DNA from 2 places in the Rheinheimera muenzenbergensis genome. Region 1 is predicted to be linked to the other one. Evidence: predicted binding sites of a transcription regulator. Region 1 holds the regulator's gene; the other holds the start of a gene.

The links. The regulator LexA, encoded in region 1, represses DNA repair genes until DNA is damaged. The targets are predictions, from matches to a motif close to TACTGTNNATATNNACAGTA.
Region 2: the regulator LexA is predicted to act here: its motif matches at 2,096-2,115, upstream of umuD (translesion error-prone DNA polymerase V autoproteolytic subunit).

What each region holds. Positions count from the first base shown of each region.
Region 1 covers NZ_JALAAR010000006.1:160,092-175,103, forward strand. The annotation lists gene ctaD (cytochrome c oxidase subunit I) at 1-468, opposite strand, end outside; gene coxB (cytochrome c oxidase subunit II) at 471-1,613, opposite strand; gene lexA (transcriptional repressor LexA) at 1,920-2,546, opposite strand; gene plsB (glycerol-3-phosphate 1-O-acyltransferase PlsB) at 2,684-5,125, shown strand; gene tesB (acyl-CoA thioesterase II) at 5,122-5,991, opposite strand; gene MN202_RS09195 (EVE domain-containing protein) at 6,061-6,519, shown strand; gene MN202_RS09200 (hypothetical protein) at 6,574-6,804, shown strand; gene MN202_RS09205 (hypothetical protein) at 6,840-7,325, opposite strand; gene MN202_RS09210 (DUF885 domain-containing protein) at 7,368-9,104, opposite strand; gene MN202_RS09215 (GGDEF domain-containing protein) at 9,392-10,417, shown strand; gene ubiE (bifunctional demethylmenaquinone methyltransferase/2-methoxy-6-polyprenyl-1,4-benzoquinol methylase UbiE) at 10,502-11,257, shown strand; gene MN202_RS09225 (ubiquinone biosynthesis accessory factor UbiJ) at 11,257-11,865, shown strand; gene ubiB (ubiquinone biosynthesis regulatory protein kinase UbiB) at 11,865-13,490, shown strand; gene tatA (Sec-independent protein translocase subunit TatA) at 13,569-13,817, shown strand; gene tatB (Sec-independent protein translocase protein TatB) at 13,818-14,144, shown strand; gene tatC (twin-arginine translocase subunit TatC) at 14,128-14,883, shown strand; gene MN202_RS09250 (hypothetical protein) at 14,880-15,012, shown strand, end outside.
Region 2 covers NZ_JALAAR010000003.1:171,544-186,555, forward strand. The annotation lists gene MN202_RS04805 (hypothetical protein) at 97-408, opposite strand; gene MN202_RS04810 (AHH domain-containing protein) at 834-1,439, shown strand; gene MN202_RS04815 (hypothetical protein) at 1,432-2,007, shown strand; gene umuD (translesion error-prone DNA polymerase V autoproteolytic subunit) at 2,127-2,558, shown strand; gene umuC (translesion error-prone DNA polymerase V subunit UmuC) at 2,555-3,832, shown strand; gene MN202_RS04830 (hypothetical protein) at 4,299-5,591, shown strand; gene MN202_RS04835 (hypothetical protein) at 5,998-7,362, shown strand; gene MN202_RS04840 (hypothetical protein) at 7,355-7,783, shown strand; gene MN202_RS04845 (SOS response-associated peptidase family protein) at 7,918-8,610, shown strand; gene MN202_RS04850 (hypothetical protein) at 9,351-13,436, opposite strand; gene MN202_RS04855 (hypothetical protein) at 13,819-14,658, opposite strand.

The DNA.
Region 1 (15,012 bases):
ACTGTATGTTGTTGATAGTGGCGCATAAAATGTCCAACCAAAGCTGGGGCCACCGCCAGGCATAAACAGCGACATCAGCAGGATTAAAAACGCGAATGGCAGGATCCAGAAGCTCCAGTTGTTCATTCGTGGCAATGCCATATCCGGCGCGCCAATCATCATCGGGATCATCCAGTTGGCTAAACCGGTAAAGGCCGGCATAACCGCACCAAATACCATGATCAGACCATGCACTGTGGTCATCTGGTTGAAGAAGTTGGGTTCAACAAATTGCATACCAGGCTGAAACAATTCTGCCCGGATCACCATGGCCATTGCGCCGCCGATAAAAAACATTACCAGCGCAAACACCAGATACATAGTACCGATGTCTTTATGGTTGGTGGTGTACAGCCAGCGCTTTATACCGCTGGGCTTATGGTCATGATGCTCGTGATCATGTTCATGATCGTTAACTACTGCACTCATCCTTATTCCCCTTTACCTTGCGCTGCTGCATGCACATCTGCGGCCTGCACCAGTTCTCCGGTATTGTTACCCCAGGCGTTGCGCTCGTAAGTAATTACCGCCGCCAGCTCTTTTAAACTCAGCTGTTTGCCATAGGCCTGCATGGCTGTTCCGGCTTTGCCGTTTAGCACGACGTCGATATGGCCAGCTTTATCATGTAGTGCCAGGGCACTGCCTTTTAACGCCGGGAAAATGCCCGCCAGACCTTCACCATTGGGCTGATGGCAGGCCGCGCAATGGGCGATGTAAGTGCGCTCACCCACCGCCATTAGCTCATCCATGCTCATGTTCATCGCCAGCAGTTCCTGCTCTTCGGCTTTCGCTTTGGCTATACGTTGTTGCTCAGCGTTAAGCCAGGCGTCATATTCTGCCGGGGTTTTAGCTACCACAACTATCGGCATAAAAGCATGGTCCTTACCGCACAGCTCAGCGCACTGGCCACGGTAAACACCGGGCTGATCTACTTTGGTCCAGGATTCATTGATAAAACCGGGGTTAGCGTCTTTTTTCACCGCAAAGGCCGGTACCCACCAGGAGTGGATAACGTCATCGGATGTCATCAGAAAGCGCACTTTTTTGCCGGTCGGGATCACCAAAGGCCGGTCAACTTCCAGCAGGTAGTTTTCGCCTTTGGTAAACTTGTTGTTTATTTGCTCTTTTTGCGTTGCCAGTAACGAGTAAAACTCAACGTCCTGATTAAGATATTTGTAATGCCATTTCCACTGTGAGCCGGTAACCAGCACAGTGACATCAGCCTCTGTCGTATCTTCCATAGCAATCAGGGTTTTGGTGGCCGGAATGGCCATAATAATCAGTATTACTACCGGTATTGCGGTCCAGAGTATTTCTACCCTGGTACTTTCATGAAATTGGGCTGGCTGCACTCCGCGCGCTTTCCGGTGTCGAACTATGGACCAAAACATGATCCCAAACACCACTGCACCAATTACACAACAGATCCAGAAAATCGTCATATGCAGCTGGTAAACCTGCTGACTGATTTCCGTTACGCCCTGAGTCATATTCAGGGGCATATCCGTTGCATTAGCTGTTGCAGCTAAAAGCAGGGTTGGCAGCGACCAACGAAGACAACGCGTTTTCGTCACTGGACTTCTCCTCTGTCATTTTGCAAAGCAAACTGCAGAAACTAAGCGCACAGTACTACACGGTTCTTACTCACCCACACCGAACCTATGTCTGAAGTTTCATCAGTTTATTATTGTTATTGTAAGTGTTGGCTTCGAGGCTAGCGCTGAAGCCAGAACTGACTCTGTTGTTATTATTTAATCAGTTTCAGCCTAAGAATTATCCAAATCCGGCTCAGTGTAAACCCCTAAATAGCAAAAGCGCCGGCAAACCTCAGTGGTCATACCAGCGCTTTTTAACAATTAACTTATTGAGCTTAGTACAAATTATAACCAGCTTCCGTTGCGAATCACGCCTACAGCCAAGCCTTCAATCGCAAAATGCTGGGCGCGCAAGTCAACTTTAATCACATTAAAATCTTTATTTTCGCTTTGCAGCAGCACGGTATTACCATCGCGCTGGAAGCGCTTAACAGTAACATCGTCATCTACCCGTGCTACTACTACCTGCCCGGGCTGGGCCTGGCTGGTTTTATGCACTGCCAGCAAATCGCCGTCCAGTATGCCAATATCCTGCATACTCATGCCCTGAACCCGCAGCAAAAAATCGGCATGCGGTTTAAACAGGTTAGCGTCTACTTTATAGTGGTCCTGTACGTGCTCTGCTGCCAATATTGGCTGGCCCGCGGCAACCTTGCCAATTAACGGCAAACCGGCCTCTTCTTCGCTATCATTTTGGGCATTGTCCATCAGGCGGATACCACGTGACGTACCCGGCATCATTTCAATAACCCCTTTTTTTGCCAGGGCTTTTAAATGCTCTTCTGCAGCATTAGCCGATTTAAAGCCAAGCTGCTGGGCAATTTCTGCCCGGGTTGGCGGCATACCGGTATCTTGCTGGTAGTCTTTAATTAATTGCAGAATCTCGGCCTGCCGTGGCGTTAAAGGTCTCATAGTGCTGTTTACCTGTACAGTGAATACTGTGAGTATATACAGGTGAACTATAATTGCAAGTTTCTGTCGTGGCGAACATTTTTCCACACCCGCGCCTCATGTTATGCTTAGCAACTTTGAATCTTGGAAGGACAACGATGTTCCGGTCGGTAAAATTGTTTGCAGCCCTGTTAAAATGGCCAATGTGGCCGCTGCTGAAGTACAAAGTCGTTCCTGAGCAGCCGATAGCCGAATTGGCACTGGATCAATCCAGGCCACTGTTTTATATCTGCACAACCGAATCGGCCGCTGATCTGACGGCGATACGACGTATATGTGCAGCCCTACATCTGCCCGATCCCGCCGACAGCGTCACGTTAAATGGCAGCACGCACCCACGCACTTTGTTTCTGGAAAAGCCGCATACTCTATTGTTTAAACGCGGTAAAACCCTGGCTCTGGAACAAGGGCAAGCGCTGTTACATGCACATTTGAGCGACCCGACACTGAATGCCCAGCTGGTACCGGTTGCGCTGCTGTGGGGCCGGGCGCCGGGCAAAGAAAACAGCATTAAATGGCTGCTGGGCGAAGCCCATGCACCAAACTGGCTGGCAAAGTTACTGATCGTATTAATTTCCGGGCGCCACACGCTGGTGCGTTTTAGTAAGGCGGTTTCCTTACAACAAATGGCGGCACAGTTCGGTGCCGATCAGGATACCGCACATAAGCTGCTGCGTATGTCCCGCTTTCATTTTTACCGGCAACGCCTGGCGGCCACCGGGCCGAAACTGGTTAACCGCGCCCAGCTATTCAATGCTCTGTTAGCGGCACCGGCACTGAAAAAAGCCATTGATGATGAAGCGCGCAGCAAAAAAATCAGTACCAGTGCAGCACGGGCCGAAGCGCGTAAGTTGCTACTGGAAATTGCCGCCGACTACCGGGCTTCTACCTTAAGGGTTGGCGATCGCGTGCTGCGCTGGCTCTGGCATAAGCTTTACACCGGTATCAATGTAAACAATGCCGACATGCTGCGCGATCTGGCGCAAAAAGGGCATGAAATCGTCTATGTGCCTTGCCATCGCAGCCATATGGATTATTTGTTGCTGAGCTATGTTATTTATCAGCAAGGCCTGGTGCCACCGCATATTGCAGCCGGTATTAATCTTAATTTCTGGCCGGCCGGGCCGATATTCCGCCGTGGCGGCGCCTTTTTTATCCGCCGTAGCTTTAGCGGCAACAAGCTGTATTCGGCAGTGTTTCGCGAATACCTGTGCCAGCTATTTGCTAAGGGTTATTCGATAAAATACTACTCGGAAGGTGGCCGCAGCCGCACTGGCCGTTTACTGCAACCGAAAACCGGTATGCTGGCGATGACTCTGCAATCCATGTTGCGTGGTATAGAACGGCCGGTAACGCTGGTGCCGGTTTACTTAGGCTATGAACACGTAATGGAAGTGAGCACTTACCTGCGTGAGTTAAAAGGCTCCGGTAAACAAAAGGAATCGGTTTGGGGCGTATTAAAAGCCATCCGCAATCTGCGCGATTATGGCTATGGTTATGTTAATTTTGGCCAGCCGTTAACCCTGAACAGCTATCTGAACCAGCAGGTACCGGACTGGAAACAGGATATAGACACACTGGAAGTGCAAAAACCACAGTGGCTAAACCCAGTGGTGGCCGATCTGGCCCAGCAGATGATGCAGCGCATTAACCAGGCCGCAGCGCTAAACAGTATCAACCTTATTGCGCTATGCCTGTTGGCGACTGACAAGCATGTGTTAACCCGGGCCGAGCTGGCACAGCAAATTAGCTTCTACCTGCAGCTACAACGGGCAGTACCCTATACTGACCAGATCACCCTACCGGCAGAAAACGCCGAGCAACTTATTGATCATGCTTTGAAATTACAAAAGGTTAGCCAACATAACGATAGCTTTGGTCAACTAATTCAACTTAGCGATGATAACGCTATTTTGCTCAGCTATTACCGCAATAATGTGCTGCACCTGTTTATGCTGCCGGCTATTATTGCCAGCGCTATTTTGCACCAGCGTGATGTCAGCGCCGGCGAATTGCAGCACATAGTGCGTCAGTTATATCCGTTGTTACAGCAAGAGCTGTTTTTACATTTGCCAGACGTTGAGCAATATTGCGCTGCCGTAGTGCAACAGCTGCTGGACAGCGGCCTGGCCGAACAACAGGGTGATAAATACCGTGCACCGGCTCAGCACAGCCAGGGGTATTTTATGTTAAGCCTGCTGGCGCATAACGCCGAGCATACCTTGCAGCGTTATGCCATGGTACTGCAGCTGATGGAGAGTCAGGGGCCGCAAAGCCGGGCTGAGCTGGAAAAACACAGTCATCAGCTGGCACAGCGGCTGTTGCAACTGCATGGCATTAATGCACCTGAGTACTATGACAAACAGCTATTTGCCACCTTACTAAATGCCCTGAAAGACTGCGGCTACAGCCAGACTGATCAGCATAGCCGTGTCAGCAGCACAGCGTCTTTGCAACAGCTAAACGACACCGTCAGTCTGCTGTTACGTAACGAGGTGCTGCAGAGTATTCAGAGCATTTTACCTACCAGCACGCCTTAGCGGCTGGTAGGGTAAGCGCGGATCACACCTTCCTGAATGGTCGACGCCACCAGCTTGCCAGCGCGGTTATAAAACTGACCGCGCACCAGCCCCCTGCCGCCTGAGGCGCTGGGGCTGTCTACTGCGTAGAGCAACCAATCGTCAAAGCGGAAATCCTGATGAAACCACATGGCGTGATCTATAGTGGCCACCTGCATATTGGGCGCCATAAAAGACTTACCATGTGGCTGCAAGGCGGTAGGCAGGAAGTTAAAATCTGACGCATAAGCCAGCAAATATTTATGCACCCGTAAATCATCCGGCATAGCGCCATTAGCTTTAAACCAGACATAACGCTTAGCTGCGCTCACCTGCGGCTTAAATGGATTCTGAAAATCTACCGGCCGCATTTCTATTGGCTTTTCGCAGATAAACTTACTGCGCAAGCTCTCCGGGATCAGTTCGGCATGTTGCTGATAAAATTCTAAATCAGACACCAGTTGCTCTGGCCCTGGCACCTGCGGCATCAGGTCCTGATGTTCAAAACCGCTTTCTTCAACCTGAAACGAGGCGGTCATGTAAAAGATTGGCTTACCATATTGAATAGCGCTTACCCGCCGGGTACTAAAGCTTTTACCGTCACGGATATTTTCCACTTCATACACAATAGGCTTAGCGGCGTCCCCCGGGCGCAAAAAATAGGAGTGGAACGAATGCACCTTGCGATCTTCAGCAATGGTTTCCTTGGCGGCCGACAGCGCCTGCCCCATTACCTGGCCACCAAACACCGCTTTAAAGCCCAAATCCTGGCTTGGTCCGCGGTACAAGCCCTGCTCTATGGTTTCCAGTTTAAGCAAGCCCAGCAAATTCTTCAGTACCTGACTCATCGCAACTCTCCTGTTACATCTGCGGAATATCTCGTGCTATTCTGCCGCAAAGCACGGAGATCAGCAAAGATGGCGTATTGGTTATTTAAAACAGAACCCAGCGAGTGCAGTATAGATGACTTTGCTAACGCTCCCGACACCGCTGTTGTCTGGGAAGGCGTACGCAACTATCAGGCACGTAATATGTTGCGTGATCAGGTACGACAGGATGATTTGGTGTTTATTTATCATTCCAGCTGCAAACTGATCGGAGTAGCTGGCATAGCCCGCATTGTGCGCGAAGCTTATGCCGACCCCAGCCAGTTTGATGCTGCAAGTGCTTATTTTGACGAAAAATCCAGCAAACAGCTTCCACGTTGGGTGGCTGTAGATTTGGTATTTGTTGAAAAATTGCCCGCTATAGTGACGCTGGACAAACTTAAAAGCTCAGCTAAGCTCAATGAGCTGCCTTTGGTTCAAAGGGGCAGCAGGCTGTCTGTTATGCCAGTTACACCCGAGCAGTGGCAAACGATATTGCAGCTAAGTTAAGCCGCAAAGCCGATTGCACCTGAAACCTGTTATCCCTGATGGTTGGAGCCTGTTATGAACGATGAAAGGCGCCAGATGGATAAGGATATACATTTTTTCTGGGACGATCTAAATCTGGCACAGAAATTCTCTGTCGCTGAGTTACAACGTTTTGGTTACGACTTACTGTTTGTACGCCACCAAACTAACGGCAGTATGGCCGTATTATCTGCCGGCGCTAAACTGGCAGCTATTGATATGGACGGACAAATAAATACCGAGCCAGAAGTGATGTTAAGACACTGATCCACCACTACACGGCAAGCAGGTAATGGCGGGGCCTACCCCGCCTTAGCCTGAGTTTCCTCTTGTGCCAGCGCCACAGCCACGGTACACAACTGCAAATGCGACATCATGGTGTTGTTTTGCCACAGCGTGGTTAATCTGTTGTGGCGCTTCATCATCAACGCCAGGTGTGCTCCGTCGGGTAAACGTTGCGTTTGGCTTTTCATTACCTGCTGCGGCGTTATAGCTTTGCTACAACATTCTTTTACCAGCAGAGGTAACGTCTGTACCAGCAACTGACACATTTTTAGTTCTACCGGGCTTAGCACCGTAGCAGCTGGCACCTGTTGCAACTGCTGTAGTAAAACGTTTTTTTGTTGTTCAGCCAGCTGATATGCCGCTTGCTGCAGCTTCAACAACTCTTGTTCGCGGGCAGCCATTTGCTGCTTTAAGCGCTTGTTAGCTTTGTCCAGCAAATCCATTTGCCACAATATATACAGCAGCACAACAACCAAAACGCCGATTAAAACTGCCCACACCATGCTAATTTCCTGCTAACTGTGTAATACCGACAACATCTTCAATTATTGCTGTTGTTGTTTTATATAGTTACTTATCTGCTGCTCCAGCACAGCCAGCGGCACACTGCCATTGTTCAGCACAACATCATGAAACTCGCGCACGTTAAAACGCTCGCCCAGCGCATGCTCTGTTTCCTGCCGCAGACGCTTAATGGTAATTTCGCCCAGCTTGTATGACAAGGCCTGACCGGGCCAACTGATATAACGGTCGATTTCGGTGGTGACATTATGCATCGACAGGGCAGTATTAGCCGCCAGAAAATCTATCGCCTGCTGCCGGCTCCAGCCCATGCTGTGCATACCGGTGTCCACGACTAATCTGGCAGCGCGCCACATTTCATAGGTTAAGCGGCCAAAGTTGTTATAAGGGTCCTGATAAAAGCCCATTTCCAGCCCCAGATACTCTGCGTACAGGCCCCAACCTTCACCAAAGGCCGATGTATAAAAGCTGCGGCGATAATCCGGTAGCTCGGCTTGTTCGCGCGCCAGAGCAATCTGCAAATGATGGCCGGGTACCGCTTCGTGCAATGTTAAGGCTTCCATCTCATACAATGGCCGCCGGTCCAGCCGGTAGGTATTTACCCAGTAAAAGCCGGCCTGGTCGTTACGCGACGGTCCGGAGTAACGGCCGGTGGTATATTTCGGTGCAATTTCAGCCGGTACCGGCACGACACCATAGGGTGTGCGCGGTAAGGTTTTAAACAGCTTGGGCAATTCTGCATCCGCTTTTTTTGATAAATAAGCGGCATATCGCATCAGTTCATCCGGTGTTTTCGCATAAAAGCGGGCATCGGTTCGTAAAAACTGTACGAAGTCGGCAAAGCTACCGTCAAAGCCCAGGCCATCAATCACCGCCTGCATTTCTGCACGGATACGTTTCACCTCATCAAGCCCAATTTGATGCACTTGCTGTGGTGTCAGTTGCAAGGTGGTGTAATGCTGTAACCGGTTCTGATAATAGGCTGCACCCTTTGGTAAGGCGCTGGCCGCAATGCTGTCACGGGCACCGGGCAAATACTTGTCAACAAAAAACTGATAGTACGCCTGATACGCCGGATTGACGGCCTGCATGATTTGCTGCTGGGCCTGTGTGACCAGTAGTTGCCAGTCGGCATCAGCGATAAAGGCCGGCTGCTGCTTAAAGGGCCGGTAAAACACGCTGTCGGCCGGGGCTGTAACAACATAAGACAGGATACTTTGCTCATAGCCTTTCAGTACAGCTTTAGGCTGCGTCATGCCGATGGCGAGACCTTGAGTCATCCAGTCGATTTGCTGCTGCATATAACGCGGAATAGCGGCCAGCTTGCCAAGGTAGTTATTGTAATCGTCCAGACTGGTAAAACGGCTGTATTGCGGTAAAAAACCCAGGCTGGTATGAAAACCGGCTTCTGAGGTCAGCGGCATCAGATGGGCATTAAAATTATACTCATCAATCTCATTGGCCAGACGGTAACTCAGAATGGCGTGGTTTATCTGATTTTGTTCAGACAAGCCGGCGACAGACACCTGCTGTAACCGCGCTTGCCAACTTAAGCGTTGTTGCTGCCGCTGCTGCAACGCCTGCGGTGACATATCCAGTAAGCCTGCTACAGGTGCCTCTGTCAGTTGTTGTTCGGCCCGCCAGAGCTGGCTTGCCAGCTCGTTGAAATTCTGATCGGCACGCTGTGTTGTTTGCGCACAACCGGTTAATAATATCGTCAGCAATACCAGAGATACTTTACAGCCAGTGGTCAGTTTCATTTTTTTTATTCCCACAGTTTACACCAGCACGATTGTAACGGCTTTAACAACAGAATACAGCGTACTTAACCCATAACTGCTGCGGTTAAACTTAATTTAACCGCCGGTCTGACAACACTGTTACAAATAGCACAGCAAAATGCCGAATTTTTCAACGGCCTGTTCTTTCGGGGAAAAACAGCTGTTGCCAGCTGCAAATATTCGCGTACTATGGCTTGCGTATTATGCGGGTTAACTTCAGGCTGCGATACCATAGCAAGGCAGTAAGCGGAGTAAGATGTGACCTTATGAAGTACCAGGATTCACTACAACAGGCAAGTGAAAAAGCTGCCCAGGTAAAGGCGTTTTTACAACACGTCGGCTTGGCTGCTCATCCGGTAAACTACGCCGTTTGCTATGACTATATCAGCGGCTACAACGCCGAGTTATGCCACGTTATTGAACAAAAACTTGCTGCCAGAGCTCTGCTTGACGATTTTGTGATGGCAGATTTATACAGCCGTTTTTTAGCACCGGCCAATAAACAACAAGAGCAATTGCTAAATGATGCCTCCAGCATGGTCAGCAGGATGGCAGCCTACAGCGACGTTGCCGCCGAGCAGGTAGACGAATATATACAACAGCTCGATGTTGGCATTTATCAGCTGCAGCAATTCTCAGATAAGCAACAACCTGTGCCGTTGTTACAACAGTTGCATCAACAAACAACAGATTTTCGTCTCAGCCAGCAGCAACTGAAACAACAACTATTGCTGGCCCATCAGCAAAGCCATCAATTGCGTCAGGAGCTTGAGCAGGTCAAACAGCAGCGTCTGCTGGATCCGCTGACCGGGCTATACAACAGATTTGCCATGCAAAACCAAATCGACCTGTGGTTTAGCGAGCAACCCAGCCGTCGCGTAGCCGCCATTGCCATTAATCTGGATCATTTTAGCCGCTTTAACCAGCAATATGGCGCGACCATTGGAGATGTCATCCTGACAAAAGTCGCCCGTAAAATCAGCAGCTATGTGCAAAGCAGTGGCTTGCCGGTACGCAGCGGCGGCGAAGAATTTTTAATATTGTTACCCGATGTCGACCTGCGCAGCGCCAGCGAAATTGCCGAACAGGTGCGCCGCGGTGTGGAAAAACTGCGTTTTGTGTCTTCGCGCAATAAAACTACCCTGCCCAAAATTACTATTTCACTGGGTGTCTCCCTGTTTCAGCACCGTGAAAACTGGTATCAGTTTCTTGGCCGTACCGCTCAGGTATTACAACTGGCGAAACAACGCGGTCGCAATCAGGTCGCCAGCGAAATTATGCTGTCGGCTTAACCGGCATAAAAGCAACGAGATAAGTTGGCGGACACAGCGTAATCTTTTACACTAGCCGCATTAATCCGCCAACAGGCCAGCAGTATGAACGACCATAACAGCAATACCACTCACTTCGGCTTTAAAACCGTGGCCGCTGACGACAAAGTGTCTATGGTAGCCAATGTGTTTCATTCGGTTGCCGCCAAATATGATCTGATGAACGACCTGATGTCACTAGGCATTCACCGGCTATGGAAACGCTTCACTATTGACTGCAGCGGTGTGCGTCCCGGCCAGCAGGTATTGGATTTAGCCGGTGGCACCGGCGATATTACCGCTTTATTTTCCAAACGGGTTGGCCCGACAGGCAAGGTAGTACTGGCTGATATTAACGCCTCGATGCTAAGCGTCGGCCGCGATAAATTACGAGATCTGGGCCTGGTCAATAACATTGACTATGTGCAGGCCAATGCTGAAGCCCTGCCGTTTGCCGATGCCAGTTTTGATATTGTCAGTATTGGCTTTGGTTTACGTAACGTTACCGATAAAGATGCTGCACTGCGCTCGATTTTTCGTGTATTAAAGCCGGGCGGCCGCTTACTGGTGCTGGAGTTTTCCAAACCAGAGCAGCAATGGCTGAGTAAAGTATACGACTTATATTCGTTTAAACTGTTACCGGCGATGGGCCAGCTGGTGGCCAATGATAAAGAAAGTTATCAATACCTGGCCGAATCTATCCGCATGCATCCTGATCAGGACACGTTAAAAGCCATGATGGAAAGCGCCGGTTTTGCTGAAGTTAGCTACCATAATCTGACTGGCGGCATCGTTGCTTTACACCGTGGATACAAGTTCTGATGCTGCCCCTGCTGCCGCAATTATTTTGTGCCCTGGCAGAAAAAGTCAGCAGCAGACTGATCGCGATGGACCCGGCAGCAGCAGCCAGTTTAACCCGGTTACAAGGCCGCCAACTGGCATTCCGGTTAAAAGAATGGCCGGCCACCATAGTGTTAACTGCCTGCCAGGATTCTATTTTATTTAACCAGCATGAAGATGCCGTAGATTGCCGGATTGCAACTGATTTGGCCAGCCTGCGCTTGTTACGTGATCCCAGCCAGTTAACCCGACTGATTAAAGCCGATGTGCTGCAAATTGACGGCGACATACAGGTAGCACAGCAATATAGCCACTTTTTTCAAAAACTGAGCCCTGACTGGCAGCAAAGCCTGTCTGGCTACGTCGGTGATGCCATGGCGCATAAAATTGCCCTAACCCTGACGCAGCTGCAAAGTTATATCAGTAGCCGTCTTAGTGCGCTGGAACAAAGCGGCACGGCGCTGGCGCAGGATGAATTGCTGCTGACGCCGACAGCGATCGAAATGGCCCAGTTCAGTGATGCGGTTAGCCGGTTAGCCGCCCGGGTAGAACAGCTACAACTACACATCGCCAGGGTACAGGAGAGCTAGTGCGTATCAGTCGTTTTTATCAGATCCAAAAAACCCTGCTGCAGTTCGGGCTGGATGAGCTTATTCCGCAACAATGGCAACCCTGGTATGCCCGGCTGGCACGACGCTGCCTGTTCTGGTTACGTAACCGCCATCCGGATCAGCCGGTTGGCGTTCGTTTACGGCTGGCATTACAAAGTCTGGGCCCGGTATGGATAAAGTTTGGCCAAATGCTGTCTACCCGGCGAGATTTATTTCCACCGCAACTGGCCGACGAACTGGCGAAGCTGCAAGATAAAGTCCCACCATTCGATGGTGTGCTGGCGCAGCAACTGATCGAGCAGGCATTAGAGCTGGATAGCATAACGCAGTTGTTTGACAGCTTTGATACTGTGCCACTGGCGTCGGCTTCTATTGCTCAGGTACACAGCGCCCGGCTGCGCATGACTGACGATAACGTGGCTGATGTGGTCATTAAAGTGATCCGGCCGGATATTCGCCAGCAAATTCTGGCCGATCTGGCGCTGATGGACACCCTGGCAGATGCCGCCGCGCGCTTTTTGCCTGACGGCAAGCGGTTAAGACCGCGCGAAGTCGTGCAGGAATATCGTAAAACCATTCTGGACGAACTGGATCTGCAGCGCGAGGCCGCCAATGCGATTCAGCTGCGGCGAAACTTTGACGGCTCTGACTCACTGTATATTCCGTTTGTTTACAGCGATTACAGCCGTGCCAATGTTATGGTAATGGAGCGCATCTACGGCATACCGGTATCAGATATCGCAGCACTGCATGCGCAGGGTACAGATATGGAGCTGCTGGCCAAACGTGGCGTGGAGGTATTTTTTACTCAGGTATTTCGCGACAGTTTCTTTCATGCTGACATGCACCCGGGTAATATTTTTGTCTCGCGCGACACACCGGCTAATCCAAAATATATTGGCATAGACTGCGGTATCGTCGGCACGTTAAACGCCGAAGACAAACGTTATCTGGCGGAAAATTTTGTCGCCTTTTTTAACCGTGATTATAAAAAAGTGGCCCAGTTGCACGTAGATTCTGGCTGGGTACCGGCGCATACCAAAGTAGAAGAGTTTGAAAGCGCCATCCGCACGGTGTGTGAACCGATATTTCAGAAGCCGCTGGCCGAAATTTCCTTTGGCCATGTCCTGTTAAACTTGTTTAACACCGCACGTCGCTTTGAAATGCAGGTTCAACCGCAATTGGTATTGCTACAAAAAACCCTGTTGTATATTGAAGGTCTGGGCCGCCAGCTTTATCCGCAGCTGGATTTATGGAAGACCGCTAAACCCTTTTTAGAAAACTGGGTCAAACAACAAGTCGGTTTGCCGGCGGTCTGGCGGCAGATTAAAGATAATCTGCCATTCTGGGCGGAAAAGCTGCCGCAAATGCCAAATTTGTTGCACCAGTACCTGGAGCAGGGGCCGAAACAACAACGACAACTATTGCAACTGCTGACACAGCTGCAACAACAGCAAGCCCGTGCCAGAGTACAAATAGTTAGCGCAACCTTTGCTGCAGCCAGCCTGATTAGTGCTAGTATAGTGTTTTTTCAGGGTAGCATGGCACTGGCTGTACTGTTATTCGCTGGCAGTATCGGCTTTGCGATCAAAGCGTTAAATTAGGCGATCACAACGTTGTCATACTAACGCCATACAATGGTTCTGACAGCTGGTTAACTTAATCGTCCAAGAGGATCTAACATGTTCGGCAATATCAGTATCTGGCAATTACTTATCGTACTGGCCATTATCGTATTACTTTTTGGTACTAAAAAACTGCGTGGTATAGGTTCAGATTTAGGCTCTGCAATTAAGGGTTTTCGCAATTCGGTAAAAGATGAAGCAGAACCAGAGGCTGAAGAAAGCAGCACAGTACAACTGTCTGACAAAGCCAAAGCAGATAGCGTAAAAACCTCAGCCACAGAAACTGCACCAAAAGACAAAGTGTAAATGGGCTTCTGGGAACTGGTAGTCATAGGCGTAGTAGCCTTGCTGGTGCTTGGCCCGGAACGGCTGCCTGGTGCCATTCGTTCAGTGCACAAAACTGTGCGCGGTATTAAGCAGTTTGGCCAGCAAATGCAGGCCGAACTGAATGACGAATTGCGCTCCCATGAGCTGCACCAAAAGCTCAAAGACGCGGAAGCAAAAAACTTACTCAACCTGACTGAGCAAGAAAAAGCCGCCATAGCGGAGTTAAAGCAGGCCGCTGCCGATGTAAACACTCCGCTAACCCCTGTAACCGGCAGTAAAGATAACAAACATGAGCCCGAACGCTAACCCCAATAGCCTGCTGGGGCATTTAATAGAGTTGCGCAACCGGCTGCTACGCTGCGTCATCGCAGTGATCCTGGTATTTGCTGCATTAGCCTCCTTCGCGCAGGACATTTACCATCAGTTGGCCAAACCACTAATGGCTGTGCTGCCGGAAAACAGCAGCATGATTGCCACCGATGTCGCGGCACCATTTTTTGCCCCTTTTAAACTGACCTTTATTGTCGCAATTTGTCTGGCTGTGCCCTATATACTGCTGCAAGTGTGGCAGTTTATTGCCCCTGCACTATACCGGCGGGAAAAACGTCTGATGGCACCGCTGGTGGTTAGCAGCACCTTATTGTTTTACAGTGGTATCGCTTTCGCTTACTTTATTGTGTTTCCGATAATCTTTAGCTTTTTTACCAGCGTAGCGCCTGAAGGCGTCACCGTAGCAACGGATATCAGTAATTATCTCGATTTCGTGCTAAAGCTGTTTTTTGCATTTGGTTTATCCTTCGAAATACCGGTGGCTATCCTGCTGATGGTATGGACTGGCGTCACCAGCCGCGCGGCACTGGCTGAAAAACGTCCCTACATAGTGGTTGGTGCTTTTATTTTAGGTATGCTGCTGACCCCGCCAGATGTATTATCACAAACCTTATTGGCTGTACCCATGTGGCTGTTATTTGAACTTGGCCTGGCGTTAAGCCGGTTTTATCAGCCCAAACCAGAACAACAAGAAGATCAGGAACAACAGTTATGACTAAACTTATCGTTATTATCGCTGCATTAAGTTGCTGCTTTAAGGTGGCTGCTGCGGCGATACCGCTGGAGCAAGCATTAGAACTGTGCCGGGCAGAACAAAACGCCTTGCGCCGGTTAACCTGCTACG
Region 2 (15,012 bases), on a different contig from region 1:
GCTTTTGCGCACCAGTATTATCAGCCCAACCGTTAACAGTAAGATCGGAATTAACCACAAATACTCATTCATCTGTCTATCCTCTGCTATGAGCGGCTACCAACTATCAAAGCCAGAACCTGTGCTATAAGAATCATCGAAGGAACTTGAAGAGCTGCTGTCGAACATATCCACTGTTGAACAACTGCTGTGATCGTCAAGGCCGGTGAATATGACGTCACAACTAATAGGGGTACTGTTATCGGTGCCATAAGGGTTGCCCTCTGAATCAAGGCCACCGATACCACCAACCATCAGCAATCCGCTTGCCGGGTTAACTTCAAGCTGCTCAGACACTGAATCCGTCACAGATTCAAACCGGACAGAGCCGTCATCGAACAGCCCGCTAAACCAACTATAAAAACTCATAACTTTTTCCTTATCGTTTAAATGCCAAAATTCAGCCCGGCTTGTCAGCAGTGTTTAGCGCTACCAAGCTGAAGCATTTTCCCGAACTTAATTATTTTCGATCGAATAGCAAGCAGATTTTCTGATTACATTTAGGCGGGTAATTGGGACTGGACTTTTCGCACTGGCAAAGGAGGCTGCTTGACAGAAAACAGGTTTATGTTTGCAGCACTGGACTCTGCACATACCCTGATTTAACGATATGCGGAGTAAATTTTGCTTCTGACATAACTGAATCAGTTTAAAAATTTTTAAACCCGCCAACCATATTATTACTACCTATAAAACCCTCCATTGTTAATAAAAACCAAAAAAGCAGCAATTATATTTACATTTAATTCTCATAAGATAAACTTGAACGAACCTTTCTGCATGGAGCACACTGCATGAAAAATGCGACTGAGCCGGTTTATCTCTCTGTCAGTGATATGGCTGAAGATTTTACTAATGTCACGGGTAACAAACAGTATGGCCAGGCCGCTGCTATGGCCTACGCTATTTACTATCGGGATACGGTTATCGACACCGTCCGCTACCAGCGCGGTACTATTGATCAAAAGACGTTAGAACTAAGTCGCCATATTCGTTGGACGCATGCCCGCAAACACAATGAAAAGTTGTCAAATAACATGCTGGCCGCAGGTCGTGAACGCCAAAAAAACATGTCAGCACACCATATTGTTGCTTGGGATCACCCCCGCGCTGCTAAGTCACGAATTAGGCTGGCCGCGTATGCCATTGATATAGATAACGAGTGTAACGGGGTATTCCTGCCGCGCTTTCACCGGCATTGCCCACATGAGTACTTGCCGAATGCGCAATCGCATTCTAAAACGCATACCGACACCTATTTTCTGAATGTGGAGTTTTTACTGGAGGCCACCGTTGCGGAAGGCATGGGCCGCAATGCTATTATCTCTACCCTGCGTGACGTTGCAGAGGAACTGGAGGACGGCGAGTTCCCGCTGAATAGGAGAATAACTGATGTCTGAGGTAATAACTGACACAAAAGTTTTCGGTGTTTTCGCAGACGTCGAACAATATGCCATGCTGCAAGAAACAGCATTAGAGCTGATCATGCAGATTGACGAGCCAGTTGGGCTATATGGCAAGCCGTTAGCCGATAACTGGACACCAATGGAAGTTACCTGGTTTTACAACCCCGACGAGCGGCTAAAACCACAGCCTGACATTGCTGCATTTGGTGCAATAGCGTTTGCCGCATCGGCGGAAACCTGTGAAAAATTGCGTCCATTTATAAATGGCTACGTTGAATTTTTGCCGATAAATGTGGATGGTTGGCGCTGGTATATTATTCATGTTCTGGCCAGAGAAGATATCTTTAACGAGGCTCAGTCACAGCGCAAGTTGCGCCGCGACGGCACTCCGATGCGTATGTTTAAAAAACTGGTGCTGGATGGTGACAGAGTCTCAGACGGCGTACTATTTCGCGTTCAAGGTTTAAGCCTGGGAATTTACAGTACTAACCTGCCAACTAGCTTTATGACTGTAGTACGCAAACTCGGCCTTAGCGGCCTGACATTTCAGGATATCAACTGATAACGCTTTTTATCCTGCAAAGCCGTTAGTATTTGTCAGCGCTGAAAATGTTAACGGCCTGAAATTGTCAATTTCGCAAAGCTTGATATACTGTATATATATACATATACGAGGTGAGTATGTCAGCAGTATTTATCGGCAATGCCGATTCGTGGCCTAAGCGCCCTATCCCATTCTATGCAGACCCTGTGAAAGCCGGGTTTCCGTCTCCGGCGCAAGACTATGTTGAGCGCACGCTGGATTTAAACGAGCTGTGTATACGTCACCCCAACGCCACCTTTTTCGTTCGGGTAGAAGGCGATTCGATGATAGACGCCGGTATTTATGATGGCGATGTATTGGTTGTAGACCGGTCATTAGATGCCGAGCATGGCGATATCGTAGTAGCAGCAGTAGGTAACGAGTTTACGGTTAAAGAGCTTTGCACCCGGCCTTCACTTTGTTTATTACCCCGCAACCCAGTCTATAAACCAATTCGTCCGCGCAATGGTGAGGAGCTGAACATCTTTGGCGTGGTGACCAACGTTATCCGGCAAATGAAGCGCAAATGACTAACCCTGTTTTTGCCCTGGTCGACTGCAATAACTTTTACGCCAGCTGTGAAAAACTGTTCCGGCCAGATTTAGCCGATAAACCGGTAGTAGTGTTATCCAATAACGACGGCTGCATTATCGCCCGCTCGAAAGAAGCGAAAAAGCTGGGCATTAAAATGGGCCTGCCGGTATTTCAGGTGCGTGATTTATTACAAAAACACCAGATAGTGGCGTTTTCATCAAACTATGCGCTGTATGCAGATATGTCGCAGCGGGTGATGAGCACGCTGGAAAGCCTGGCACCTCGGGTAGAGGTGTACTCCATTGACGAAGCCTTTTTGGATTTAACCGGTGTTGCCTGCAGCCAGGGGCTAACCGAGTTTGGTCTTGAAGTTAGGCGCACAGTGCAAAAGCATATTGGTATTGCGGTATGTGTTGGCATAGCGCCAAGCAAAACCCTCGCGAAACTAGCAAATCATGCCGCCAAAACCTGGCCTAAAACTGGCGGCGTGGTTGATTTAACCCGCAAAGAGCGGCAGCGCAAGTTACTTAGCTTGCTGCCGGTTGGTGAGGTTTGGGGTATTGGCGGTAAGCTGACTAAACGCCTGGAGCAACTGGGTATTACCACTGCACTGCAACTGGCCGATGCCGACCCTAAGTTTATCCGCCAACACTTTTCCGTGGTGGTCGAACGCACAGTGCGTGAGCTTAACGGCGAGAGTTGCATCGCGCTGGAAGATGTTGCTCCCACCAAAAAGCAAATTATCAGCAGCCGCGCCTTTGGCGAGCGCATTACCGACAAACAGCAAATGCGTGAGGCTATTAGCGAGTACATCAGCCGGGCCTGTAAAAAGCTGCGCCAGGAGCAACAACAGGCCAAACATCTTACGGTATTTTTACGTACCAGCCCATTTAGCGATAAAGATGCACCCTACTCTGCCAGTAAAAGCCTTGAACTAGATAGCCCCAGCAGCGACACCCGCGTGTTTCTGGCCAACGCTATGCGACTGCTCGATAGTCTCTGGGTAAATGGCTACCGCTACGCCAAAGCCGGGGTAATGCTGGCCGACTTTTACGACCCCGGCATGTATCAACCAGGCCTGTTTGATGAACCGTTAGTTGTAAAAGAGTCAGACCAAAAGCTGATGCAGCTGATGGATACCCTGAACAACAAGCACGGCAAAACCCTATGGTTCGCCAGCCAGGGCTCCGAACAAGAATGGGGTATGAAACGGGAAATGCTGTCCCCAGCATATACGACGAATTGGCAGGAGCTTCCTGTGGCAAAGTAAAGTCCGGTTTGAGCGCAGGCTGTGTAAAAACGCGTTTTTTGCAGAATTCCGATCATGAAATCGCCGAAAAAAACCGCCACCACATCGCACCTGCGGCGCTGGACATGCAGCAAGTTGCTCGCCTGCGTGACGGACGCTAGATGTCTGGAACTCCTAAAAAGCTACAAGGATTTACATTTTACGTTCATAGGCTTTACAGAATTTAAAAGTGCACTAGCATTGTATATTATTTAACCAAATACTTAATCCGATGCTCAAAAAAAATCATGGATGGTTCTTGCAAGCTAGGGCTTTTAACAGTCTTTTTGGTTTCATTCACGAAAACAACCTATGCAGCATGCTCGTTTGTCGAATCGACCAGTGTAAAGAAAATGTTGTGTCGTTACGATCGATACGAGGTTCCGGTCCTAAAATCCCGGTGAGCGGAGCGTTAGGCATTTTATCAACAAACACAGTGGAGGTAAAAATGGGCTGGAACCCGATAAAAGACATCAAGAAGGCGGCCAAGAATGTTGCCAAAGCGGTAGAAAAAGGCGCGAAAGACGTCGGTAAAACAGCGGAAAAAGCCGCTCAAGATGCGGGGAAAACCGCAGAGAAGGCAGCGCAGGACACTGGGAAAGCAGTTGAGAAAGCTGCGCAGGACACTGGAAAAACAGTTGAGAAAGCTGCGCAGGATACTGGAAAAACAGTTGAGAAAGCTGCGCAGGATACTGGAAAAACAGTTGAGAAAGCTGCGCAGGATACTGGGAAAACTATAGAAAAGGCGTTTCAAGATACCGGTAACGAACTACACAGGGCTGGTATAAACACTGCTGATGCAGCTGTAGCCGTAGGTAATTTTGCTGAAAATCAAGCAAGATCTATGGCTCAAACTCTGACCGACGCGGAAAAAAGAATACTTGAGGGAAAAATTGTCGACGCCATATGGCACATGGCAACTGATTCGACTAGATATACGGAAGAGAATTTTGGAACCGCAATTAGCGAATCTTCACTTTTGAATAATGTGGCTACCGCAGCAGCTTCCATTTATGGCGGGCCAATTGGTGCTGCCGCTTATGCAGCTTGGTACACGTACAAACAAACAGGAGACCTTGAATTAGCACTCAAATCAGGGGTTATCGCAGGAGCAACAGCGAAGAGTCTCAGTATGGTGAATGGGTTGCCCAGCAACACTACGGATCAGTTCACGAAGAAAGTGCTTGCGTCGGCCAGTATAGGTGCAGCAGCTGTCGCCGCGAGCGGAGGGGAAGAAAAAGACATCATTGAGGGCTTTGTAAAAGGAGCAGCGCTGACCGCAGCCAGAGAACACTATAAAAATATGACTGCGGAGGAGATCGAGGGCAGAGCCCCAACTAAAAGAGCAATTCCGAAGCCTAAGCTTGACCCTAGCATAGAGCACGAATACACGATTCTTAGAGATGAAAGTGGTCAGCCCATCTTGGATTCCACGGGGAAGTTCCATCAAATCGACATAAGGTCGTTACCCCGAGACGCATCACATGTGGGCCTAGCAACCACGAATCGAGATGCCGGTTTTTTCTCAGAAACATCTACACCTATGCAAACATTAGCTAAACTGCCGTACATGAACGATATGGCCTATTTCCATGACCAGTGGGCAGCCGTTGCTAAAATGGAAGGGGTGATGGTTCAGGCAACCATCGTTCCGGCAATCATACTTACCGTCTCCGGAACCGATACGCCTCTAATAAATCAAACAACTGAGGAAATAGAGGAAGATGCTACGGCTAAGTAAAAATGAATATCAAGCGAAGGGATCGGACAGCTAAAGCAGCCCGATGCTTTGAGCGTTAACCCTAGGAGACTCAAAAATCGTTGCGGAAGACGCAATCACTAGAATTATCGTTGCCGTTGAGGTGGGTACGGCTCTCAACCTGACGATTTTTAAAATTGGTGAATATTACAGCGAACGTTCATCGGCAGAAGCTAAGAAAAGAGAAGACCGAATATTAAGCGAGGTACAAAAAATAAACCCTAGCTACACGGTTGATCATTACGCTGACTTCTGAGAGCGCACATTTATGAAACTAACAATAAAATCTAGCCGACGCAGAAAAGCGAGTGGCTGATTTAGGCGTTAGGGTAAGAACAGGTAATAAAACAAGCAATCAAGCTATAGCAATGATAAGAAGGTCATTCCAATGGTTAATATCAGATATCAGTATATTTACTTGACTTTTTTTGCTTTATTGATTTACTCAGGAAAGGTGTACTCTTATAACAATACCACTGAACGTATAGAACTTCCATTCAACACTGTTGGTAACAATTTAACTCATACGTTTGACGTTAAAAATGGTTATCTACACTACATAGAATTACTAGAATTTACAGAGTATTCCAGATTAGAGGTTAAATTCAGGTTTAATAATTTTGATGGAGATGCTCTCGCTGAAGGGCGTCCCGGACTTAGGATCTTTCTTAGAAATAGTAATAATTTAATGGAAGTATTGAGTGAAGGGGTGACCGTAAAATTTTCTACAGCCACTGAATTGTTTGATGTACCCCCTGGAACGTACAGACTTTACATTCTATTATCCTATCATCAGGAATGCTCTTTATGTTCTTCTTATTCATCTTTATGGGATGAGCTTCCAGAATCAATGAACGTAAGCATGGATATATCTTTTAAGAAAAATGAAATGATTGACCATAACACTTGGGTAAATGATTTTTCTAGCTGGCTAGGTTATGTTGGTCTCTCTCGATACTTCTCAGTTAGTAACGTGGAAATGAATAACAACACCTCTAGCCATGTGAATGTATTGGAGACTGCTAGTGATACCCCCCGTATTTCAATAGAGTTTAACACTAACTTAGGGAATAGAGTAATTGACAGTGCAGAATATTATGGAATTATAGATCGCGATCAATTAGAAGCAATTGAATATCAATTTATGAAAGATTCAGGCTTGGATCTTTGGTGGCGAATGGCAACTAAAATTAGCCTGCTATCAGGAATAAAGCGAGATAAAATTGATATTAGTTTTCCATTATATTGTGCATCAGGACTTTTTAGAGAAGTAAGCCCAGGAAAGGTGAGTGCTATTGGCAGCTATTGCAAAATGATTTCTGGTTCAAGAGTTGTGGAGTCTTTTAATTTGCGTGGTGCATCTCAGGGGAAAAATCTTATTTTACAGGAAAACCCTGATAGATTTCCTGATGTTGTGCATGCTGTACTCTTTGATATTGCCGAGAAAACTGGTGGAAAAATAGAATATTTGGTTCAATCTAATGACTATATTGAGGCAGAGTTGTTTGGGTCAAAAGGAGCAGTAATAGCTAATGGAGAGCAATGGGAAAGAGTGCAAATTTCAACAAACCTTGTATCTAGAAAAAATGACAGAATTGTTAGAATTTTTGTAGATGGGATGACTGCTTCTGGCATGGGGGCTTCTCCGCCACCTAAATCAAGATTTACTGAATCTATGGAACCAGTACATTCAGAATCACTAAATAATTTTTTAAAAAAAATATTGAACGAAATTGTGAATTACCATGACTGAAAATAAATTAAGAGAAACTGCAGGTATTTTAATAATTGTTCTGCATTTTGGAATGCTTTCTGCTCTTTCGTTACTTTGGGCGAAAGGTGGTTTTTCCTTCAACGAATTTACTACGACTTTTGCAATACTAACACCATTGCTTGCAGCGTATGTTGCAACTATTATTGCGTATTTCTCAAAGAAACGATTTCAAAACACTGATCGATCAAAAAAGGTAACTGTTATTTTTGTTTTTATTAGCCTAGGTCTTCCTACGCTATTTTCACTGGTTATGTGCCTTATAATGCTACTTTTTGCGAAAGGAGTATTGTTTGCTGACTTTGAGCAGTTTAAGGCAACATTCGCTATCACTGAAGCCATATTCGCTGGCTATGTGGCAACGACAACAAACACATTATTCAAGCCATCATCACCACCCTAACGCCTAAAAACTGACTTTGATGCCTGCACGATGAAATGCCTGTATTTGGCACAAAACAGAAGTGACAGATACGCTCCCAAATGCGCTAAATAGCTCATACTAGTAGCACCTAAGTACAAATTAGAAATCAACTTATGTGCGGCAGACTTAACGTTATCGACGATCCCGGCGTAAGAGAGCTGTGTGAGGGGCTGCAGATCCAGTTGTTCCCTAATCGCCAAATTTTTAGCCGGTTTATCCGAGCCACTAATGAGTTGAGTATTGTCCGGCAGAAAGACGGCATTCGCCGAATGGACAACGCTATTTGGTGGCTGCTGTTAGAGCCTGCAGATACCGGATTTAAACCGTCTAAATACACGTCGTTTAACACCCGCTACGATAAGCTAAATTTTAAAGGCTCTGCAGGCTACCAGGCGTACCGCCACAGCCGCTGTGTTATACCGGCCAAAGGTTTTGGCGAAACAGAGTTTGTGAACAACAAGCCGCTGCATTACCATGACCTGATAGCAAAAGACGGTGCTATTTTGCTGGGTGGCCTGTGCAGGGAATGGGTGAACAAAACTACCGGCGAGACAGCTCTTTCCTGTTCAGTAATTACCTTACCACCACACCCTAAGCTCATGCACATACACACCAAAGCATCACCGTTACTGTTGCCCATAGACTTAACACTTGTAAACCGCTGGCTAGACGAGAGCATTACTGACACGGATGAATTTACACCGCTACTGCAACCACATATTCCGTATGACTTAACTGCGCAGCAGATAGATAAACCCAGCACCTATCAACCGGTATCAGATCCGACGTCGATTAAACATGACTGAGGCTCCAAATGACAACGAACTAATCAATTAGTGCTGGTTTTCGGCGCTTTGATAAGTATGATTACTTAAAAACGGAGGTGCATTAGCATGAGTGTGGGTCTTTATTTGCTACTTACGGCTGTTGGCGTTGTTATCTCTGGTTTACTGAGTTATCTCTTTATTGTAAGGCCCAGACTTAACAAACTCTATTCGTCATCAAACTCAGACAGCAATCGCTAACACGTCGAAAAATATCACCAAGCCCTCAAAATTTGCCTTCCCGGCGACTAACTAAGGGTAAGGGCATGATTGTTGTTCTTCATAAATACCCCCCATCTATCGCCAAAAGGCATTAGAAGGCCGTGCCTACGGCCGTTAATTCTGAGCGAGTAAGGTTTTGGGCAGAACCTTACGGGTAGCGCGTGGCATAACGTCTGCGCGTAATTGTACAAGTATGCTCCCCGATGGGACGCCGGGTCAGGTCATGACCGGTGAAAGGACTCGATAATGGCGCAAGGACGCGCCGTGACAACGCCAGCTTAATGCTGGCGTTGTTGCATCGATAATCATTAGACTCTCGTATTAGAGCTTGCCTGTTTTACAGGTCTACAGACTTAATCTGACAGGCTGCTATGAACGAAGCAGACCTTCGTTCACTAGGCCAATGGAATTAACTCAATAACCAAATGTAGACGCCAACCAGATTGCCTGGGTTTCGCACAAAAGAATGGTTATGATGTGTCAATTGAACTAGTAGCGATTCAGACTGAGTTACTTTTGCTATTTGAACAAAATTTTTTCCGCAAGCCAGATAGAGAATGTTCCACCTCATTCTTGTTGCTGATTCCAAGCATTGGAAGAATTGCAAGCAACATGTTCACTACCTTAATCTGGTCAGGAATACCTTTCTGACCAAAGGCATTCTTGATTTGTTCACCATACAGTGAAGGGTGAGTTAGTAAAAAGCGTTGGTGCTCCCATGTAAATTGCCATCTTCTATGCAACCAAGGCACTAAGCTTGCAGAAAACAATTTATAGTTCCCTGTTCTATCAGCAATATACAAAACCTTAAAAGCCATTTCAAAAATCTCCAGAGGCAAAGCTACACTGAAACCAGACAAGCATTTAGCTTGCGAGTGGATTAGGTGTGCAAATTGCTGATGAAAATCTTTAGATGACCCGCTTCTTTTCAAACTTTCCATTAGTACCGTACGCACTGTGAATCCGCTAGCAATAGAAATTTCCCCAAGCGCCTTTTTAAATGATTCGACGTCTTCTTTAAGAATACACATGGCTAGAAAAAGGAGAATATGTCGCTCAGTAAACTCAGTTAAACACTCTTGCTGATTCTTAGTAGCCAACGGAAAAGTGCCGTAGGTCACACTCCTAAAATCGGGAAAATTAGATTGTTTACCTATAACCTGTATGTAAGTGAAGTGAGATACTCTCTCCTTTAAAGCATCGACAAATAGCTTAGCATCGCGTCGAATAAATGCTTTGTGGACTTTTGCTGGATTCAGTAGCAATTGGCCTTCGAGGACAGGGCCGTTAGGCAAAAACTGCTCTAAGTTTTCAGATATACCAGCATCAAAAGAAGTATGGTTTTCGACCACAGCTAGCATGTACCAAGCCATCTCAATGGGAGTAATATAGCGCCTTCCAATCTCTGGATGAGGCTCTGGATTGCTTACACAACCTGGGTGAACTTTTATTTCTTGACCACCTTCTAGCAACCGAGGCTCTCCAGTGGCGTCTTGATCCAGCCAAAGCAAGACATGCCGAGTAACAGCATGGCAATGCGCAGTGCGCAGTGTCTCGTCCGGAGCAAATTTATTAAGTTCGCCAAGAACTATTACGAAGTCCTGTAAACAAGTAAGCCTATTCCCAGAATGCCAACTTGCGAGGGCTGCATCTGCTAATAACCCGACACGCATTGCTACCATATCCGGAAGTTCGGATTTGTCTGCGGCATCACTTCCAAAGAGATAGTACCGTCGCGCCGTCTCAAAATCTCCCTGCTTCTCTGCACTGATCGCGGCATCTCTGCCTAGGAATGCCTTCTCAACCTCGTTTAATGGCGCATTGCCTTCGATTAATGTTTTGGAGAGGGCAAGGTTACCATCGTGATCTTCTGAACGATACAGAATCTTCGCTTTTGAGCGAACAAGCTCAGAATTAGTCTGCCCATAAATCGTAAGACCTTCATCTAGCACAGCCAGTGCGGATTCCTTGTCGTTGCCATACTCATCCAAGATAATGGCCTGATACTTCCGGCAACAAACCGCAACCTCAACTTGATTCCAGCTGACAGCTTGCTTCTCTAAACGGGCAAATATGGCGCTATGAACAGTTGGGACGATAGTGTTGTTCTTGTGCTCACTCAACCATGCTCCTGTAATCAGCATATCTATTGGAAAGTCGTCGTTACCAAGTGATTCCAGCAATCTTGAACGCATTTCTGACGACGAACTATCGAGAAAATCGAAGGCAATTGCAAGGTCTTCAATCTTGGAGAGCTGGTGGACTTGATTCAAGAACATAAAACCAATTGGACTGATACCCTTTTCTTGAAAATTTCCCAGGCTATTTAATGCTTTTGTAGACAGCACACCATTCTTATTTTGAAGAAGCTGGTCAAGTTTATTAATGATACCCAAAAAGTTTAAACCAAGCCCCGCTTTGGATGTCTGAAGCAACAATTTCGAATACACCAATAAGTTCGTTGTAACACGCACAGCTTCGTTCGGGACATTTCGTGCTTCCTCAGAAAAACAGCGCAGGATACCCTCTAACTTCACTGAAGAATCGCTCTCTTGGTTTATAAGAAGTACTTGAACACCTCGAAACATATGACTAATTGCAGCATCGCTTGGATACGCTATGGTATCAGTCCTGAACAACGTGAACGTCGTCAAGTGAGGCAAAAGCAGCTTAATCTCGTCATCATCAGCTTTAATAACCGCAATGCATAATTTAAGTACCGCAGCTTTATTTTCGCTGCTCCAAGCGGCAATAAGCGCAGAATCCATATCGATTGCGTCAAGCAGGTTCCCTTTAGTTAACGAGTCAGCAATAGCGCTTTGAATCTTTTTCTTTTCATCATTTGTAAGTGTCTTAGAAGCGTAGTCGTTAAGCAACGGAGAAAGGCTGAACCGGTTGCCTTTGTGTTGGTCAATCCAGGAACCTATAAGACTATCTAATATGATCCCAGAGTCTTGGATTGGAGGCGAAACCTTGCCAAGGTCAATTGCTAACTCTCTACCAAATCCTCCGGCTTTCAAGGATAAGCGTTCAATTAGTCGTCGGGCTGTATCAGGAAGGTCTGTTAAAAGTCTCTCACGAGCACGTCGCCTTACATCATCAACTTCAGAAGAACCAGTAAACAAGGTATTAAAGGTCAGAAACTCTTTAGGATTCCATCCTGATGCAGCCATACTTTGAATGAAGGCGATAGCAAGTTGAGGATGGCCACCACCCGACACTAAATGAGTATACTTTGCCCAATTTTCGCCTTTCACTCCAATCTTCTCAAGTATCTCTTCAATATCCTCCTTGGTGAATTCACTGAGAGTTATATTGATTCCTGTTCCCAAGGAGGATTCAAATAGAAACTCACTTGTCGGTGGATTGGATGAGACGACAACTAAAAGTACATCCGACCGGCTGGCGGTATGGTACAAGTAGTTCAAATTGTCTAGAACAGCCGATTCAAACATACAATTAAGGTCGTCAACTATCAGGCCTCGCAACCCATTGTTCGGCATCGCATTAGCAACTTCAGACAAAGTAAGCGCAGCCTGTTTTCCAGCTTGACCTCTTAAGTTTATACTAGCCCAAACACCTTCATTTCTGCGGGCAAGAACACGGGCAGCAATAGTCTTTCCCATGCCCGCTGCACCAGTAATCCAGCAGATACCAAATCGTTCTAGGTTATGCAGAAGTTGGCCAACTTCTTTGTTCCGATTTGCCAGAGCTCTAGGGAGTGGTACTTCTGAGACAAGACTCGGTTTAATACTTTGGGAATTCGTTAAGTCGGTGCCCGCAGACAAAGAAGCCGATAGCGCTTTCCCCATCAATCGATTATTAGCTTCAAAAAGAGCTCTGTTCAGAGTAATCTGCGTCGCCGCTTCTAGACGTTCCTCCAAGCCTGCGCGGTCTACAAACCGTTCATTACGGTTCTTGTTTGTAGATAGCTTCAATATATGCAGCAGAATATTGGCTGTGCAATTTTCTGCCTGAGAGTGCACTCCACCTCTTTCTATTACAAGCTTGGATATCCTACAATTAATTTGTCGTTCAAGGAATGTCGAGTCTGGTGCTCCACAATCGAAGTGAATTCTCTTTAAAAAGTTTTGACGAAGATCCGCGTCACTTAGGCTCGCAATGTACTTTTTGGATTTGCTTGATAATTTGGAATTTCCGAGAACTCTGCGAAGAGCAGACAAATCTCCCGCCTTCGCAAGATTTCGCCACGCAGTCAGAGTCGGTATTTCACCAATTCGATGCTCGGAGTTCTTTTCCATTCCTATAACTGAGGTTGTGAGATGGCGCATAGAAACTTTTAGGCTGGGATTCTTTTCCTGTAGATCAATGAAACTATCGACTGAAGCAATGATGCCGTTAGAATTAATTGTGACACTACTTGCAGTGTCTTTAACTTGAACCACTTGGAGCGCATTCTCAGCTGCAACTGCATAATCTTCTGCAACCTCTAAATATAGAAATTCGTCATCCCCTATTTCGGTCCAGGCGAGGACTGACTGATAGATCTGATATACGTAGCCACGAAGAGAATTGATAGCTTCTCTTTCCGGGTTTCCTGATGGTGGTTTGTGTGGAATTGACATATCAAAACCTTAAACTAGTTCATACTGCCGAGCTCATGCAATTTTGAAGTCAAATAAATTTTCCGTCTCGAAGTAAAGACAGAATGTCATGTCATTTTGAATTTGACTACCACGCCCAAGGATATTTATTGCAAGTGAGAGCATTTGCTAGCGTTTCTCGTAAATCAATACATGTATTTGAACACGAATCAGCCCCCAAAATTTAAAGCAATAAACACTACTCTGCTTTTTCAAGACTTACAATGACTTACAAAGTAAAAGAGATTTTTTCATTTCCGTGGACTTCCCCTAAAGCGCTATACTCATTCTGGCCGCAATTGGCACTAAGCAGGCAGCAATTAGTAAAGCATTGACTGTCTGAAAGTATTGGTTCTAATCAGGACTAACCATAAAACCGCTGCCTTATTTCCTCACAATATTTAGTACGGTATACCAGCGCTTGCTGCAGTTTAGTGACATCCTGCTCGGTAATGCGCTCAGCGCTTTTGGTTGCCAGCAAAAACTCAATGATATTGCAATTAATGCGCTTCATGTCGTTTAGTACTTCAACCTTCTGAGAAAACAGCATCACTTTTTGGTAGTGGCCGTTATTTAAATCCTGCAGGTACTGCAGCAGGATATTTTTGCGCGTGGGCAGTTGCTTAAACGAATGCTCCATTTCTACTGCGGTAATGCTGCCATCATTTTCCTGCACTATCGCATCTACATTGCGCCAGTGCCCAGCCTTACTTAAGCGACGCACTTCTAAGTCTGTTATAAAACCATGCCAGATATCCTGGCTGTGAGTACTGCCGGTACTACTTTGTGGCATGCCGAGCAGAATGATGAATTGCATGATTAAGTCGTGATACAGCGTATTCAGGTTTACCCGCAATTCCGGCTGCGAAGTTGAGCGAAAATAAATGGGCATACCGGTGAGCTCTTCAGCATAGAGTGCGCCACTGCGGCTAAGAATGTATACCCGCTCATCTGGCGAGCGATGGGTTGGTACTACTTCCAGTAGTTCTTGCTGCACCAGCTTATTAAGATGCACTAGCGCCTGCGCTTTAGACATGCCATACAGCCATGCGATTATTAGTGGAATTGTCATGCCAAAACGCCCGACTATTTTAAGGGTGTATTCGCGGCGGGATTTGCCGATTTGTTGGTTGTTGCTGCCATGTCGATATTGCATATCGACATCGAAGTACCGTTGGTACTGTTCAGTGATGTCTGCGGACATACTTTTTTACTCCTGTTTCTGAGTGTTAATGTCAGAAATAGGTATCTCCGCTTCGGGCAAATTTGTGCAATTCAGGCTTAGTTGCTGCGTATTTTCATTGCCAGATGCTGTGCAGCTATGCTTGTTATGCCACTTGCGATGATTATCGCAAGCCAAACCTGCTGTGCAGGATGACCAACCGGCCTTTGCCGGTTAGCCATGTGCTCTGCCGTGCCCGCCACTCCTGGCCTCTCGAGGCCGGATTGGCTTTACGCGCCTTTGGCGCTAGCCCGTCAGAACACCAGGCGCATGTACCGGAGCGTTGCCCCGTACCACCCCCGAAATTCGCGGTGTGGGTTCGCCGGATGCTGCGCA